2 regions of the Shewanella sp. 30m-14 genome follow, and region 2 is predicted to be linked to the other one. Evidence: riboswitches for the same ligand, from Rfam matches in the RefSeq annotation. Region 2 holds a riboswitch; the other holds the start of a gene.
The links. A riboswitch is a leader RNA that binds a small molecule or an ion and turns the genes downstream of it on or off. The one in region 2 is predicted to bind lysine.
Positions count from the first base shown of each region.

Region 1 (8,699 bases), on a different contig from region 2:
GCAGACTTTGAACGTCCTAACCTACCTCGTGCTCTTAACGAAGGTAACTACTACGCAATCGAAGTGACTCCTGGTGTTCACCACACTATGGGCGGCGTGAAGATTGACTCTAAAGCTGAAATCATGAACGCGAAGCAGCAAGTTATCCCAGGTCTATATGGCGCAGGTGAAGTAACTGGTGGTGTTCACGGTGCTAACCGTCTAGGTGGTAACGCTATCTCTGATATCGTCACCTTCGGTAGAATGGCTGGTGAGAATGCAGCGGCTTATTCTAAAAAGAATTAGTCGAAAAAGAGCTAACTTTTCGAAATGTTAGTTTGATAAAGGCTAGCTCCAGAGTTTCTCTCTAAGTTAACCTTTAAATTGAAAGCCTTCATCTTATAGATGGAGGCTTTTTTGTTTGTGCAACTTTTGTGTTTAGTTGCTTAGTTGCTTAGTTGCTTAATGTTTAATGCAATCAAACTTCGTTTGATAAAGGTCGTGGCGTTGCACATTGGTAAGGCATCAGGCTGAGCCTGATGCATTTAAAGCTCGGGTGCGGGCGAAGCGCCGCGACGTTAGTTGTTAGACGAAGTCTAACTTAAAAGTCAGGCGCCGCCTGATAGCGATAAGCCCCAGCGCCAGAGCTAGGCGCAAAAAAAAGCACAACCCTACTAACATAGGATTGCGCTTTTTCTTCGGCTTTTGCTAGAACCTAGGACCTATCTCAACCCCTAGGACCTATCTTATTACCTATACAGCAGGTTCTTCGCTGTAATCAATACCGTGGTATTCAAGACAAGCATCAACTTCATTGGCTGAGCCTAAGATAACCGCTACACGTTGGTGAATCTCAGTTGGCTCAATATCCATAATGGTTTCATAACCCGTAGACGCTTTACCGCCTGCTTGCTCTACCAAGAATGCCATTGGGTTAGCTTCGTACATTAAACGCAGCTTGTATGGCTTTTCTGGGTTCTTATTATCTGTCGGATAAGTGAAAATACCGCCGCGACAAAGTACGCGGTGTACGTCGCCAACCATGGCTGCAATCCAGCGCATGTTAAATGACTTTTCACGTGGGCCAATTTGACCTAGCAGCAAGTCGCTGATGTAAGTCTGCATTGGCGCTTCCCAGAAGCGTTGGTTTGACATGTTAATCGCAAACTCGCCAGTGTCTTTGCTGATAGCCATTGCGCCATCTGTTAGCAAAAACTCGTTAGTTTCTGGGTTTAGGGTAAATAGCTGTACGCCTTGACCAGTCGTTAATGCCAACATGGTTGATGGACCGTATAGCACATAACCCGCCGCAACCTGGTTACGACCTGCTTGCAAGAAACTTTTTTCAGTTAGCTCGCCAGCAGGGGCTGGCAATACAGAGAAGATAGTACCTACAAGCGAGTTGATATCGATGTTAGAAGAGCCATCTAGTGGGTCAAAACATACTAGGAACTCGCCGTTAGCATCGGCTTCAACCACGTAGTCTTCTTCTTCCGATGCGATACCACGCACTGTGCCGTCGGCCTTTAGGGCATCTTTGAGCATATCATTGGTGATGATATCGAGTTTCTTCTGAGTCTCGCCTTGAACGTTTTCTTGTTCTGTTGCGCCTAACACGCCTGCTAGTGCGCCGTGGCGTACTGCGTGGCTAATCTCTTTAGAGGTGTTAGCTAGGGTAAGGATAAGTTTTTCAAGAGTAGGAGAAATTGCTTGTGATGTCAGGTTTTCAGCCAGAGTTTGCATCTTGTTTCCTATACAATTTTACGTGAGTAAATTGAGTTTGAGGTCAGGACAAAAGTGTATTCTTTATTATTGTGGCGATGATACCTCAGTGCGCTAGTTTTTTCAGCCGTAAAGATTGGCTTTCTGCTTGATTGCTCTCAAGTAGGACTAAAGCAGGGTTTGAGTGCATAGTTTTTGTTTTGCTAATGATTAAGGCACAATGTAGGCGAATTTTCAGTCTAACTTTCAATTTGGAACGACTGAATAAGATTTCGCGATTAATCCAGGGAATAATAATGAAAAAGAATTGGATGAGTTTACTGCTAGCCTCTTTGCCTTTGGTGCTGAGCTCTACAGCAACTGCTCAAGCATCATCACTCCCCGGTGGCACCGAGCCACTCACTATCGAGCGTATGTACGCATCTCCTGCTCTTGCTGGCAGCAGCCCACGCGGGCTAAAGCTGTCACCAGATGGTAAGCGTGTTACCTATCTTGCTGGACGCAAAGACAATCAACATTTGTATGACTTATGGCAGATGGACGTAGCAAGCGGCAAGCAAAGCGTATTGATTGATGCTGATAAGCTTGAAGCGGGTGAATTGTCTGACGAAGAAAAGGCGCGCCGTGAGCGTCAGCGTATTTATGGTCAGGGGATCATGGAATACTTTTGGTCTGACGATGGTGAGGCGATTTTAATTCCCGCTGCGGGCTTGCTGTACTACTACTCGGTCAATGACAACAAGGTAAAACTGCTTGAAACGGGTGAGGGCTTTGCGACTGATGCGAGACTCTCGCCTAAAGGGCATTTTGTGTCGTTTGTGCGTGAGCAAAACTTGTATGTGTTGGACTTAAAAACGCAAAAGATCACCGCGCTGACTACCGATGGCGGCGGCGCGATTAAAAATGCCATGGCCGAATTTGTAGCTCAAGAAGAGATGGGCAGAATGACGGGTTACTGGTGGGCGCCCGATGAGTCTGCGATTGCCTATACCCGTATCGACGAGTCAGGTGTTGAGTTGGTGACTCGCAACGAAATTTATGCCGATGGAATTAAGCTGACCGAGCAGCGTTATCCCTATGCCGGTGAAAATAACGTTAGCGTTGAGCTGGGCGTCGTATCACTTAACAGTAAAAAAGTGGCTTGGATTGATTTAGGTAAAGACACTGATATTTACCTGCCGCGAGTAAAATGGTTACCTGACAGTAAGCACTTGTCTTATCAGTGGCAGAGCCGCGATCAGCAAGCGTTAGATCTGCGCGTGGTGGCGATTGATGACATTAAAAACGATAAAGAATTAGTTAACGAACGCAGTGAAGCTTGGGTAAATCTTAATGACGACCTGCACTTTTTAAAGCAGCAAGATGCGTTTATCTGGGCGTCTGAGCGAGACGGTTTTAATCATCTGTATTTGATTGGTCTAGATGGCAAGGTTATTCGCCAGCTAACCTCTGGTGATTGGGCGGTCGATGCGGTTGAATATGTTGACGAAAAAGCTGGAGATATCTACTTCACCGGTCGCAAGACTAAGGTCACCGAGAAGCAACTTTATCGCGTGGCACTCAGTGGTGGCAAGGTTGAAAGCATCAGCCAGCGTAGCGGTATGCACGAGGCGGTATTTGCCGACAATAAACCAGTGTACCTCGATTATTTTAGTAGTCTTTCACAGCCGCCACAGGTGAGCCTGCACGACCGTAGCGGTGAGCGCCTAGCCTGGGTTGAGCAAAACGAAGTTAAAAAGGGTCACCCGCTATATAACTACTTTGGTTTATGGCAGGTACCTGAATTTGGTGAACTAAAGGCTGAAGATGGCCAGATGTTGCAATACCGATTGTATAAACCGACGAACTTTGATGCATCGAAGAAGTATCCTGTGGTGGTGCGCGTTTATGGCGGCCCACATGCGCAGCTGGTGGTGAACAGCTGGAGTCATCAAGACTACTTTACTCAGCACCTGTTGCAACAAGGCTATATTGTTTATCAGCTCGATAACCGTGGCTCGGCGCACCGTGGCACCAAGTTTGAATATGTGATTTATAAGCAGCTTGGTGAGGTAGAGGTTAACGATCAGAAGGTGGGCGTGGATTACCTACGTACTTTGCCTTTCGTCGATTCTGATAATATCGCAATCTATGGCCATAGCTATGGCGGTTATATGGCGTTAATGAGCCTATTTAAGGCGCCGGATTACTTTAAGGCGGCTATTTCAGGTGCGCCAGTATCAGACTGGTCACTTTACGATACTCACTACACTGAGCGTTACTTAGGCCACCCTGAGACGAATGCTGAAGGTTATGAGGCCAGCAGTGTGCTGCCGTATGTGACCGGCTATCAGTCAGGTTTGCTGATGTACCATGGTATGGCTGATGATAATGTCTTATTTGAGAACAGTACGCGCGTGTATAAGGCGCTGCAGGATGAGGGGAAGTTGTTTCAGATGATCGACTATCCAGGCTCTAAGCACTCGATGCGCGGTGAGAAGGTGAGGGTACATCTATATCGCTCATTAGCAGACTTTTTAGACCGTCAACTAAAGTAATTGGTTTGTTCTTGATTATTAAGTGTAAAGCGTAGTGGTGATTAATTATTAATGATCATTGCTACGTTTTTAATAATGATGAATTTTAAATTAAATATGATTAATAGTTAGCTTAGATGCTGAATGATGGCGCAATAGTATTTGTACAATTTATGCCAACCGATGGAATAGCTCCAATTGGCTACTACTTTGTAGGTAGTTAATTGTTGGGGGGATGCTTTGTTATTATTCGAAAAATAATCTTGAGCCTCAATTAAACTCAATTTTATTTAAGTAGATACTCTAATTATTGGACGCTGCCATTCACTCTTAGCGGCGGATTAAATATAAACATAAAAAAAGCCAGTCAATTGACTGGCTTTTTATTTATCAGCACTTCAATTAGTACTGAAACGGAGCTTAGAATTAATCTTCTAAGCTACCGCAAAAACGGTAACCTTCACCGTGGATTGTTGCGATGATTTCTGGCGTATCAGGTAAGCTTTCGAAGTGCTTACGGATACGACGGATTGTTACGTCAACAGTACGGTCGTGTGGCTTAAGCTCGCGGCCAGTCATCTTCATTAGAAGGTCTGCACGGCTTAAGATCTTACCTGGGTTCTCAACAAAGTGAAGCATAGCGCGGAATTCGCTGCGCGGTAGCTTGTATGACTCACCTTGTGGGCTAACAAGAGAACGGCTGTTGATTTCAAGGCTCCAACCGTTGAAACGGTAGAACTCAACTGCGCTTTTCTCTTCAGAATCTGTACCTGTGCTATTAACGCGAGTTAATAGGTTACGTGCACGGATTGTCAATTCACGTGGGTTGAATGGCTTAGTGATATAATCATCAGCACCAATTTCAAGACCTAGAATCTTATCAACTTCGTTATCACGACCTGTTAGGAAGATTAGACCGATATTATTAATTTCACGAAGTTCACGAGCTAGTAAAAGACCGTTTTTGCCTGGTAAGTTAATATCCATAACGACCAAGTTAACTTTGTTGTCTTGCATAGCCTTATGCATTTCAGCGCCGTCATTGGCTTCAGTGACCACATATCCTTCTGCTTCAAAAATACTTCTAAGTGTGTTTCTTGTTACTGCTTCATCTTCAACAATAAGAATGTGCGGGTTTTGCATATTAATTACCTAATCTCTGTCAATTCTAACCATGAGTATAATAAAGTTTATACTCCATCTAGTTATGCTGATAAATCACTGATACACGTAGGTGCTTTCAAAACTGGCTCGAAACAGCAACACACTGCATGATAAGCAAAGTATGGGTATCTCACATATGGAAAAACGTGAACTGTATAAACTTCGATTAACAATTGTAGGAAAAAGTTCCTTAACGACCGTTTTCTATGAAGTTTAAATGTTAAATCAAACATAGATCACATTTGATACAGCTGTGTGGATTACTCTTCTATCTGTTTCAGATATGTGTAACAAAATGTGTTCGTTACATGTATCGGCGTGAGTCAATCAACAAGCCCTATTGTACTCGTTTTAGGCATTTGTTAACAAATGAAATGTTAACAAAATTACTTGATGATATGATTTAGATCACTATTTCCAAACTATAGTATTGATTTAATTAGTTTTGATATTTTTGTCGCGTGTGACCTGTATCACGTAACTAGGAAGCGCTAACGAGTTTGCTATAATAATCCCACCTAAATCGGAGAATTTGTTAGCAATGAACAACTCAGTCGACAGCCTTTGGCACACTTATCAACAAACTGAATTTCTGTTTACTCAAACCTTATCCTCTCAATTATCGTTCGCTATCATCACTGCGTACAACCCAAAAGGAGTCGTGCTGACTCCTTGCCAAAATGGTCTTTTAGACCGAAAACTTCAACATGAAATACACAGATCGGGCTTTCCCTACCGAGCAATGATAGGCGCATCTCAAGATAGAAAGCATATGGAAAAGAGTTGGGCAATATCAACCGATAAGGCCTCGGCCATTAAACTCGGCTGCCAGTTTAATCAAAATGCCATTTATTATGTTGAAGCGGATCAATTGCAACTTGTTCCTTGCTTGTTGCCTTGCCAAGAAACATTGTTGGGCGCATTTTCTCCTCGGGTCAACTGGGTCATGGAGCTTCCAGATATGGTATGAAATTAAATCATCTAAGATTTCCATTGACTTAATTGGTTATTTTTTGATATTTTTTAACCTGTTATTTTGTATACAAAGCAGCTTTTTCGAAAGTAATTTGCTTCATACAAGGTAAGTACAGAAGAGGAGCGCTAACTAGGTAGTAAGTTGGAGGGGACCAAACTCCTATGATGGCTTATGAGGGAGATTAGCGCCGAGATATTCAATGCCATTTGGTCAGGCTTGAATGTTGGTTGTGCAGGCTGAATCCTGTCGATTGTCACCAATGTTTTTTTATGGTGGAGAGCTTCTGGTGACGATCGCTGTTTCCCCATCTTATGGGGTGCATATCATTGCACCAGGCTCTTCGAACGAAGTTAGTTCGGAGCTTATTCATGTTAGTTATTCAAAATACCCAATTTAGTCAGTGTCAGCCGTCTCTATATAATGTGGAGGCAGTACTATGTTGTTAGTCGATGCTTCATTATCTACAAGCTCGCAAGAGCAAACACAGTTAAACGTCGCCAAGTTTGGTGGCACTTCAGTGGCTGACTATGACGCCATGCAGCGCTGTGCAGATATTATTATTGCTAATCCACAAACCCGAGTGGTAGTTGTTAGCGCCTCGAGTGGCGTGACCAATCAGTTAGTGGCACTCACGCAGGCAGAAACCAGCGCGGAAGAGTCAAAGGCGCTGATTAAAAAGATCGCTTCTATTCAATATCAAATTCTAGATAAGCTAGGCAGCCCAAGTGATGTGGCGGCTCAAATTGATCGTACCTTGAGCCATATCGCGACCCTAAGCGAACGCTTAAAGCTTACCCGTAGCAAAGCCGTGATGGATGAACTCCTATCCCAGGGCGAGATGTGCTCATCTGTGTTTTTTGCTGCAGTGTTAAGAGAGAAGGGGGCTAACGCTTCAGCATTTGATGTTCGTCAAGTACTGCGCACCGATAGCCACCATGGCCGCGCCGAACCCCAAATAGAACAGATTGCTGAGCTTGCTCAAACACATCTTAAGCCACTACTTGCAGAGCAAGTGATTGTGACTCAAGGTTTTGTGGGCGCAGATAGTGAAGGCAACACCACAACCCTTGGCCGTGGTGGTAGCGATTATTCAGCCGCATTGCTGGCCGAAGCATTGCAAGCGACAGCGGTTGAGATCTGGACCGATGTAGCCGGCATTTACACCACAGACCCAAGACTTGCGCCTAATGCCAGTCCGATTGCCGAAATTAGCTTTAATGAAGCCGCTGAGATGGCGACCTTTGGCGCTAAAGTTTTACACCCTGCAACAATATTGCCTGCCGTAAGACAAAAAATTCAGGTGTTTGTTGGCTCAAGCTGGGCTCCTGAACAGGGCGGCACTTGGATCCGCCATACGGTACAAAGTGAGCCGGTATACCGCGCCGTTGCCGTGCGCCGCGATCAAACTTTACTTAATCTTCACAGCTTACAAATGCTGCATGCGCAAGGCTTCTTGGCTGAAACATTTGCAACCTTAGCCCGCCATAAGATCAGTGTTGATTTAATCACCACATCTGAGGTCAATGTGGCATTAACCTTAGATAAAACTGGCTCTGACTCAAGTGGGCAGGGCTTACTTAGCGAGGCGTTATTGCAAGAGTTGTCGCAGCATTGCCGCGTGCGTGTTGAAGATGGTTTAGCCTTGGTTGCGGTGATTGGCAACAATATTGCCTCGACGCCAGGCGTGTGCCGAAGGGTATTTGAAGTACTGGAAACTTATAATGTACGTATGATCTGCCAAGGAGCGAGTCCACATAACTTGTGTATTTTGGTCGATGAGGCCGAGGCGGCTAATGTGATCCGCGCCCTACATGAAAACTTATTTGAAAGTTAAGGCCTGGAAAACTAAATGTTTGAAAGCTGAATATTTGAAAGCTATGAGGTGGAAACTAAAGCTTTGAAGCCTCATTTAAACTAATTGCTAGGAACACGGTAATTTATGGAATTTACCCAATCGAGCCTGAAAGTCGGTGAATTGGCGACAGGACAGGAACTGAATGTTCCTGTTTATCGTATGGCAGGCAAAGACCCATTAGCGCCTAAGGTTTTTATTCAAGCCAATGTACACGGCGCTGAGGTGCAGGGTAACGCGGTTATTTTTCAGTTGATGAAACGATTAGAAAAAATGGATGTAAGAGGTGAGGTGACTCTGTTGCCGCTAGCCAACCCTCTAGGTATTAATCAGAAAAGCGGTGAGTTTACCCTGGGACGTTTCGACCCTATTACTGGGGTGAATTGGAACCGCGAATACTTAGATCATAACCTTGATGTTGCCAGTTGGTATCTGCAGCATTCTCATTTAGATAATGAGGCGCTTACTCAAGCCTTTCGTTTACATCTAA
Region 1 covers NZ_JBRILW010000004.1:66,105-74,803, forward strand. The annotation lists gene ACVBIU_RS04325 (flavocytochrome c) at 1-285, shown strand, start outside; gene ACVBIU_RS04330 (class 1 fructose-bisphosphatase) at 733-1,722, opposite strand; gene ACVBIU_RS04335 (DPP IV N-terminal domain-containing protein) at 1,998-4,238, shown strand; gene arcA (two-component system response regulator ArcA) at 4,644-5,360, opposite strand; gene ACVBIU_RS04345 (DUF3293 domain-containing protein) at 5,923-6,351, shown strand; lysine riboswitch at 6,465-6,648, shown strand; gene lysC (lysine-sensitive aspartokinase 3) at 6,794-8,191, shown strand; gene ACVBIU_RS04355 (succinylglutamate desuccinylase/aspartoacylase family protein) at 8,297-8,699, shown strand, end outside.
Region 1: another riboswitch for lysine. It lies ahead of lysC (lysine-sensitive aspartokinase 3); the one in region 2 lies ahead of ACVBIU_RS09245 (Na+/H+ antiporter NhaC family protein).

Region 2 (8,699 bases):
CCGCTAACTGTTCTTTACGCTTATCCGCCTCTTTTGATAACCAGCGAACATGTGGCCAGTAAAGGTGAAACTGCTTATTTGATTCAACTAAGGCATCCTCAATGGTCCAGCTGTCCATTGACACCAATGCCGACTGACCAGCTAAACCGTCGCCTTGTGGCACGACTTGGGCGTGAGTAATGCCGTTAACGCGCACCGTGGGGATAATCTCAGAATCCGGATTAAATGCGCTAATCGCTTCTAATTGCGGATTGATATAACCCACTTCATAGGCATCATTACTGGGACGCATCATTTCAACTTCAATTAATCCCATGGTGGTATCTAGGGCGATGAGTCCTGGATACAGATGCTTACCGCTGGCATCGATAATTTCGGCGCCAACAAGCAGCAGTGAGTGATCTGGGCTTGCTCCTGCGTCTAATGTTGAATTTAATGGTGCATTGGATGAGGCATTGCCAGCGGGCTCTGCAACGTTCGTTTTGGCCGCATCTAAATCTTGCCCGACGGCAATGACTTTACCATCAGCAATCAGCACGTCGCTGTCTTGCATTACGCCATGAGTGACAGTGTGCACCGTTGCGTTAGTAAACAGTATGGTCTGGCTTTGTGCCTTTGCCGGTAGCATGTCATGGGCGTTTGCCATAAAACAAAAAGGCAGGCTTAGCAGGGCTGCGGCCTGCATAAAAACGCTATGTTTAAAAGAGGTATTTAACTTCATTACAGTGCTCCTGTCGCTGACTGTTGCCATGCGTTGAAGTGGGTATCGCAGTGCCATTCTGGCTCTGTTAAATCAATGGGGTTTTCACCTTGTTTATGGACATCATCGCTGCGCAGGACTTTTTGAATTAACGCCGCGCGTTCTGTTGCGACGTCAATTTGCGCTACTTTGTCTTGTTCACGATCAAAATAGCGGCGGCCGTTAATCCAGGTCGAATCCACCTTGGCATAGACTGATAGTGGCGGGTTATCCCATAGCACAACATCGGCTTGTTTATCTTCAACCAATGAACCGACCTGCGCGTCGATACCAAGCTGAATAGCTGGGTTGATGGTGATCATCTTCCAGGCATCTTCTGCTGACATACCGCAATACATCATCGACTTTGCCGCTTCTTGGTTAAGTCTGCGCTGCATCTCATAGTCATCGGAGTTGATGCTGGTGAGTACGCCTTTGTCTTGCATTAAGCAGGTATTTTGTGGAATAGCATCATAGACTTCAAATTTGTACGCCCACCAATCAGAGAAGGTAGAAGCATGAGCACCATGTTTAGCCATCTCTTCGGCAACTTTGTAACCTTCAAGAATATGGGTAAAGGTGCTGACCTTAAAGTTATACGCTTCAGCAAGACGCAGGAACATTAATATTTCAGATTGCACATAAGAATGAATATGGATATTACGAGTTTGCTCAAGTACTTCAGCAATGGCCTCTAAGCGGTAGTTATATTGCGGTGCAACGGTACGTCTACGCTCGCTTGAACGCATCTTGTTATAATCCGTTTGTGCTTTGCGGTAGGCAAGGGCTTCATTGAAGGCTTCACTAAACAGCGATTTTACCCCGATACGGCTTTGAGGGAATCGGCGGGTGAAAGCATCACCCCAATTACTCTGTTTTACGTTTTCACCTAAGGCAAATTTAATACTTGCTGGTGCACCTTCAAATTTAAGCTGCTGGGCATTATCACCCCACTTAAGCTGAATGATCTGTGCTTGGCCGCCAATGGGGTTAGCGCTGCCGTGTAGGAGCTGCACTGTGGTAACACCGCCAGCAAGGCCTCGGTAAATAGCAATATCGTCTGGATTGATCACATCGCCAATACGTACCTCAGAGGTTATCGCATCGGTACCCTCATTCGTGCCGCCATTAAGGGCAATATGAGAATGTTCATCGATAATACCAGCAGTAAGGTGTTTCCCTGTGGCATCAATAGTGGTGTAGCCAGAAGGTGTTTTAAGATTTTGACCTATCTCTTCAATTTTTCCCCGAGAAATAATCAAATCATTATTGACTAACACGCCACTCTCATCAGATGTCCAGATGGTGGCATTCTTAATATGCACTTTATCAAGTGCGGGTTGCTCATTTAAGCCATACGCCACATTGGGGGAGGTTTGTTTGGATATAAGCTTTACGTTGTCTTTATTACCATTGTCACTATTGTCTGTGGTGGCCATGGGCTCAAGCTTTATTCCGCCAAAGGGGATAGCTTGGTTATTGCCATCGAGTAACCGGCCTCTTAATCCTTGGTTATCTAACCATAGCGTAAAGCGACTCACACCTTCTATGCCGGCCTTGGAAAGATCAGCGCTAAAGCTTAGGCGACCTAACTGATAGTCCAGATTGGCAAGGTTTATATCGTTTTCACCACTTGAGAGAGTACCACTTAGCGATGGGAATTGACTGATATTAAGGTCAAAGGTTAATTCGTCTATCTGTATTTGATAGGCATGATCGAGTAGTGCTCGGTCTCGATTGATGACTTGCTGCTCTTCACCTTGTAACCAAATACTGACAATTTTACCGTCATCAAAAATATTACCATCGGTGATCACCAAATCAGCCATAAAGCCAGGCTCTAGCTTACCGGCTAAGTGATCAATTCCCGAAATTTCAGCGGCGTCAGTGGTCAGCGCTGCCAGTGCAGCTTCTTCAGATAAACCTCTCGTCAGTGCGAGTTTAAGCCTTGGCCAAAATTTATCGGATTCTATTCCATATTGAGTTAATGCAAAGGGGATTTCTGCATTTGCCACCATAGCGAGATTACTCGGGGCACGTTCCCAGTGTCTTAAAGAGGCAAGACTTACCTCTCGCTCACTGTCACCGTCGGTTATTTTTGGAGCTGCTGGGTAATTTAAGGGTAAAACGAGACTAAAGGGGTAGGACTTTAATTCAGAAAGCCTTGCATATTCACTGCCGTTACCAATTAAGCTTCCGCTAAAGTTATGTTCGTTTAATAATCGAGCTGCACGTAATTGGTTATTGAGGTTTTTAGTCTCAAAGATAAAGTGTTGTTTTTTTGGGTCACCTAAGCGTTCTAAGGCAATATTAAATTCTACCTCGTTACTAGAGGCGGTTTTATTCTTATTTTCGTTATACCATTTAGCGTCAGAGAAGGTTTGTCTTATTAATGCCAGACTACCCATTAAGGATTGTGGGTAATCTTGAACAGATGAACCTTTGTTAAAGGCCATAAACTGACTTGTCTGTGCATTATAAATAACATCGTTAGCTTTTTTATCAGCTAATGATATTGTCACGCCTTGTCCTCTAAAGATCCCATCTAAATAACTAGACTGAACACTGGTGAAGCCGTTATCAATCCATTTTTTTGCTTGGTCTTTATCTGGGTAGACATAATTAAACCATTGCATTTGGGCATGTATTGCGCCATTACTCGCATTGCCGCCAATTCGCTTTATTTCATATACAGGCCCCGATTTATCTTGGGCTTCTCTTTCATACTCAATGGCATATTCAGTAAAGGGATCGATAAAGCCTGAATATATTGTATGTCCCGTTAAATCAATAACAAAAGCATCTTCAGGAATATCGTTGTTTTTGATAACAGCCTTAATTTTGTTATTTTCAATCAATAAGGTGGCATTCTTTAACGATTTACCAGGGGCAAGCATCAGTTCTGCATGAGTTAATGCTGTAAGTCTTGGGGTGTTATCAGTGAGTTGCTCATTAGCAAACGCAGCGTGACTGCATAACAAGCTAAGTAAAGCGATTGGGGTTGTGATGATATGTTTACGCATTATTCTACTTATTATTGTTAGATAAACAGGAAATAGGTGAGGGTATCCTAACTTATTAACAATGACTAAGCAGCAATTGTAACGACCAATGTAATATTATTAACGTAAAAACAAAAAAGCCCTGCATATAGCAGGGCTTTAGTCGGTAGACTTGAAATTAGATCAAGAAGTCTTCCATAGTACGGCCGTTTTCAAGTTGATTCTTAAATACGGTAGGCATGCGACCTTGGCCAGTCCATTGAACCATCTCGCCATCAACTTCAATTTGATATTTAGCTGGGCGAGGAGCACGCTTCTTAGGAGCGGCTTTCACTGCTGCTCCACCAATATCATCAACAGATAATCCGATAGCTTCCATTTGCTTACGGATCTCTTCGATTTTGGCATTACGCTCAGCCATTGCTTCTTGCTCTTCAGCTTGTTGAGAAGCTTTCTCTTCAATAATTTTTTCTAACTTTACTGACAGCTCTTTTAAATCATTCAGTGATAATTCTTTAACTGCTGCTTTAAAACGACGACCATGGGTCAATATTTCAAGAAAATCGCTCATAATTATTCGGGTCCAATTAAGAATGAAATGGGGAATTAGATTATTGAGTTAAATAATAGAAACTATTTAGCTTCGGAGCAAATATTATTTTTGAATTATTTATATCGAATATGGTTAATATGAATAATGAGACTAATATTGCGAGTTAATAAATGTTTTTATGCTGATTAATACAAGCAAATGTTATCTAGTGTCAACTAGAGTGAACAGGTGTTTGAAACTCGGTTGACGTTAACGTTAACAGCACGTAAAGTGAGCCTAATTTCAGTAATCTTTGCTGGGCATATATTGCTGCTAGGTTACTTAATTCCGATCATTAAAAGAGACGTAAGAAGGAAGCCCTATGAAAGTATTGGTGCCAGTTAAACGTGTCGTCGATGCCAATGTAAAAGTCAGGGTTAACGCTGACAATACTGGTGTTGATACCGCAAACCTAAAAATGGCCATTAACCCTTTTTGTGAGATTGCCGTTGAAGAAGCCGTTCGTTTAAAGGAAGCCGGAAGCGCCTCTGAAATTGTCGTATTAAGTGTTGGCCCTAAAGCATCGCAAGAGCAGTTAAGAACCGCACTTGCATTGGGCGCCGATCGTGCAATCCATATTGAAACCGATGAAGACTTGGTTCCGTTATCAATCGCTAAGCTTATTCATGCCGTGCAGCAAAAAGAGCAAGCACAGCTGGTTATTCTTGGTAAGCAATCGATTGACGGTGATAACAACCAAACAGGTCAGATGCTTGCCGCTATCGCTAAAATGCCGCAAGCAACGTTTGCCTCAGAAGTGAAACTTGATGGCGATAAGCTCGTTGTGACGCGTGAAATTGATGGTGGTCTACAGACCGTTAACGTTTCATTGCCAGCAGTGGTTACCGCTGACCTTCGTCTGAATGAGCCGCGTTATGCCAAGTTACCCAATATTATGAAAGCCAAGCGCAAACCGCTTGAAACTCTGACGCCGGCAGATCTTGACGTCACGCTTAAATCTCATCAGACAATTGTTAAAGTCACACCACCTGCCCAGCGCAGTGGTGGAGTCATGGTTGCGTCTGTCGAGGAGTTGGTTGAAAAGTTAAAGAATGAAGCGAAGGTGATCTAATGGCAATTTTAGTATTAGCAGAACACGATAACGCCAGTCTAAAGCTGGATACCGCTAAAGTCGTTGCCTGTGCTCAGGCAATTGGTGGCGACATCGACGTATTAGTCGTTGGCCATAACTGTGGTGCTGTGGCAAGCGAAGCACAAAAGTTAGCTGGTGTGCGAAATGTCTTGGTTGCAGACTCAGGGTCATACGCCAATCACCTCGCGGACAATGTGTCAGACTTGATGATAAGCATCGCATCTGATTATGAACATGTACTCGCTGCAGCTTCAAGCTTTGGTAAAGATGTGTTGCCGCGCGTTGCTGCGTTACTCGATGTATCTCAGCTTTCTGAAGTGATAGAAGTGGTGAGTTCTGACACCTTTGTTCGTCCAGTTTATGCGGGTAACGCCCTTGCGACGGTACAAAGTTTAGATGACAAGAAAGTCATGACGGTTCGCTCAAGCGCGTTTGACGCGGTTGCTGCAGACGGCAGTGCTGGATTGGTGACACTATCACCAGAGTTTGCTTCGCAGGTAGAGTTTGTGACTCAAAGCCTAACGGAATCTGAGCGTCCAGAGCTTGGCAGTGCATCGGTAGTGGTGTCGGGTGGCCGCGCGCTAGGAAATAGTGAAAACTTCGCTATTTTAGAGCAACTGGCTGATAAGTTAGGTGGCGCGCTTGGCGCATCTCGTGCGGCAGTTGATGCAGGCTACGTACCAAACGACTTACAAGTAGGCCAAACCGGTAAAATTGTTGCGCCAGATTTATACATTGCTGTGGGTATTTCAGGCGCGATTCAGCACTTGGCTGGCATGAAGGATTCAAAGGTGATTGTTGCTATCAACAAAGATCCAGAAGCTCCGATTTTCCAAGTGGCAGATTATGGTCTTGAAGCCGATCTTTTTGAAGCTGTGCCAAAATTAATCGCACTGCTGTAAATGGAACTTGGTATAACCTATTACTGCTACAGCAAGGTCAATTGTATTTAATAGTTTGGTAAACTGTTAATAGCTGTGAGTTGTACTGGGTATTGTTAGTGATCTGTGTCACGATAAGCGGCTTTAGAGTAGCATCTCTAAAGCCGCTTATGTTTTTATGTCCGTCACGCTTTTTGAGCTAGCCTTAAATTGCGTCCTGAGAAGTAGAGGTGCATTAAATATTAGTATCGATAAGTAGGGTGATACCGCTGATCTATCGAGAAAGGATTTAGTGCCGAAGTGACATAGCATATCGGGGCTAGTTGCTGGGGCTGTAACCAAATAGGTACAGCACTGCCATAGTATTTCTTATCTGGAAGATAAGAATTTTTATATTAATGACGAACCATTAATATGGCTATGGAGCGCTACTGATAGGACAGGTGTAATCAGATATCTACTGCTATATCCCACCAGTTCAGTCGGCCTCCATTCGTATTTAGCGAAGAAATTAAAAATGACAATTATAAGCTATGCCGATTCGGCTTTATCGCTGCTACCTCCGGTAGTGGCCATCGTACTGGCGATGCTCACGCGTCGTGTTTTGCTCTCTTTGGGTTTTGGGATTTTGTTGGGAGCATTACTGCTTACCGATTTTTCTGTAATGCAAACGGGTCAATATTTAAGTACTAAAGTGCTGTCTCTCGTATGGGACGATGGTGCTTTAAATAGTTGGAACCTATATATTTTAGGTTTCTTAGTGGTACTGGGTATGATCACTGCGTTGATCACGGTAAGTGGTTCAGCAAGAGCCTTTGCTGATTGGGCTCGTACTCATATTCGTAATAAGCGCGATGCTAAGCTACTCACCATGTTTTTAGGTTGTGTGGTTTTCATTGACGATTACTTCAACAGTTTAGTTGTTGGTAGTGTCGCACGACCACTCACCGACAGGTATTACATTTCACGTACTAAGTTAGCCTACTTACTTGATTCTACAGCCGCGCCTATTTGCGTTATTTCACCTGTATCAAGTTGGGGGGCTTATATCATCGCCTTGATTGGCGGCATTCTAACCGCACATGGATTTGCCGATACAGGGCATTTGAGCATATTCGTACAGATGATCCCGATGAACTTCTACGCGATCTTTGCATTGTTACTGCTGCTTTGTGTTGCGTTAATGGGATTAGATATTGGCCCAATGCGTCAGCAAGAGCTGAACGCACAAAAAGGCCACTTATACGACGAGTCTAAAGGGTTACCGCCTGGGGCTAACTCTGGTTTACCAGAAGCGGATACGGGTAAGATTATTGGCTTATTCCTGCCAATCACAGTGTTAGTTTTTGCCACTTTCTACTTCATGGTAAGCAGTGGTGGGGATGCATTAGCGGCTAAAGGCATAGAATTTAGTCTAATTGGTGCATTTGAAAATACCGATGTAGGTTCATCGCTATTCTTTGGTGCTTTGCTTGGCTTAGTTGTAACGCTTGCATTAGTCATCTATCAAGGCGTGGCTAAGTCTATGATTGCTAAAGGCCTGTTTGAAGGCGCTAAGTCTATGCTGCCTGCAATCTATATCTTACTGTTTGCTTGGACCATTGCGGGTGTGATTGGACAGATTGAAACCGGTAAGTACATGGCGAGCTTGGCAACGGGTAACATTCCATTTGCGATGCTTCCTGCAGTGCTCTTTATTCTTGCAGGTTTGACTGCATTTTCAACCGGCACCAGCTGGGGTACCTTTGGTATTATGCTGCCAATTGCAGCCGATATGGCGATGGGAAGTCACACTGGCATGATGTTGCCAATGCTATCTTCAGTGCTTGCGGGTGCGGTATTTGGAGACCATTGCTCTCCTATTTCTGATACCACTATTTTGTCGTCAACCGGAGCGAACTGCCACCATATTGACCATGTTATGACGCAATTGCCTTACGCATTAATTGTTGCGGGGATCAGCATTGTGGGTTACTTAGTGCTCGGCTTTACTGAATCGGTTACTGCGGGCTTAATCGCTTGTAGCGTATTGTTTGTGATCAGTATTATTGTGCTACGGATCAAGGCATGTTCACCTGATTCTCAATGTAAGCAATAAAGGTAATAGCCCTTATTGAGATATGCGCAAGCTGCACCTCGATAAATTAGAACCATAAAAAATCCGCTCTAGTTAGAGCGGATTTTTTGTTTTTAGGCTAACCAATTTAGCTGGCAGCGTATGACCTCTGTAGCGCAATAGCGCTTAGTTTAAGCCACGTCGCTCTAGCAATGCATCAGTCGTCGGTTCTTGACCTCTAAAGGCTTTGTAGGCATCCATAGGCGCAACGGTATTACCGACTTCGCGGATAGTCTTTCTAAACTTCATGCCAATTTCACGATTTAAGCCACCTTG
Region 2 covers NZ_JBRILW010000010.1:10,422-19,120, reverse strand. The annotation lists gene ACVBIU_RS09270 (amidohydrolase) at 1-685, opposite strand, end outside; gene ACVBIU_RS09265 (amidohydrolase family protein) at 721-3,762, opposite strand; gene ACVBIU_RS09260 (H-NS histone family protein) at 3,920-4,312, opposite strand; gene ACVBIU_RS09255 (electron transfer flavoprotein subunit beta/FixA family protein) at 4,656-5,405, shown strand; gene ACVBIU_RS09250 (electron transfer flavoprotein subunit alpha/FixB family protein) at 5,405-6,328, shown strand; lysine riboswitch at 6,525-6,746, shown strand; gene ACVBIU_RS09245 (Na+/H+ antiporter NhaC family protein) at 6,825-8,405, shown strand; gene ACVBIU_RS09240 (M3 family metallopeptidase) at 8,550-8,699, opposite strand, start outside.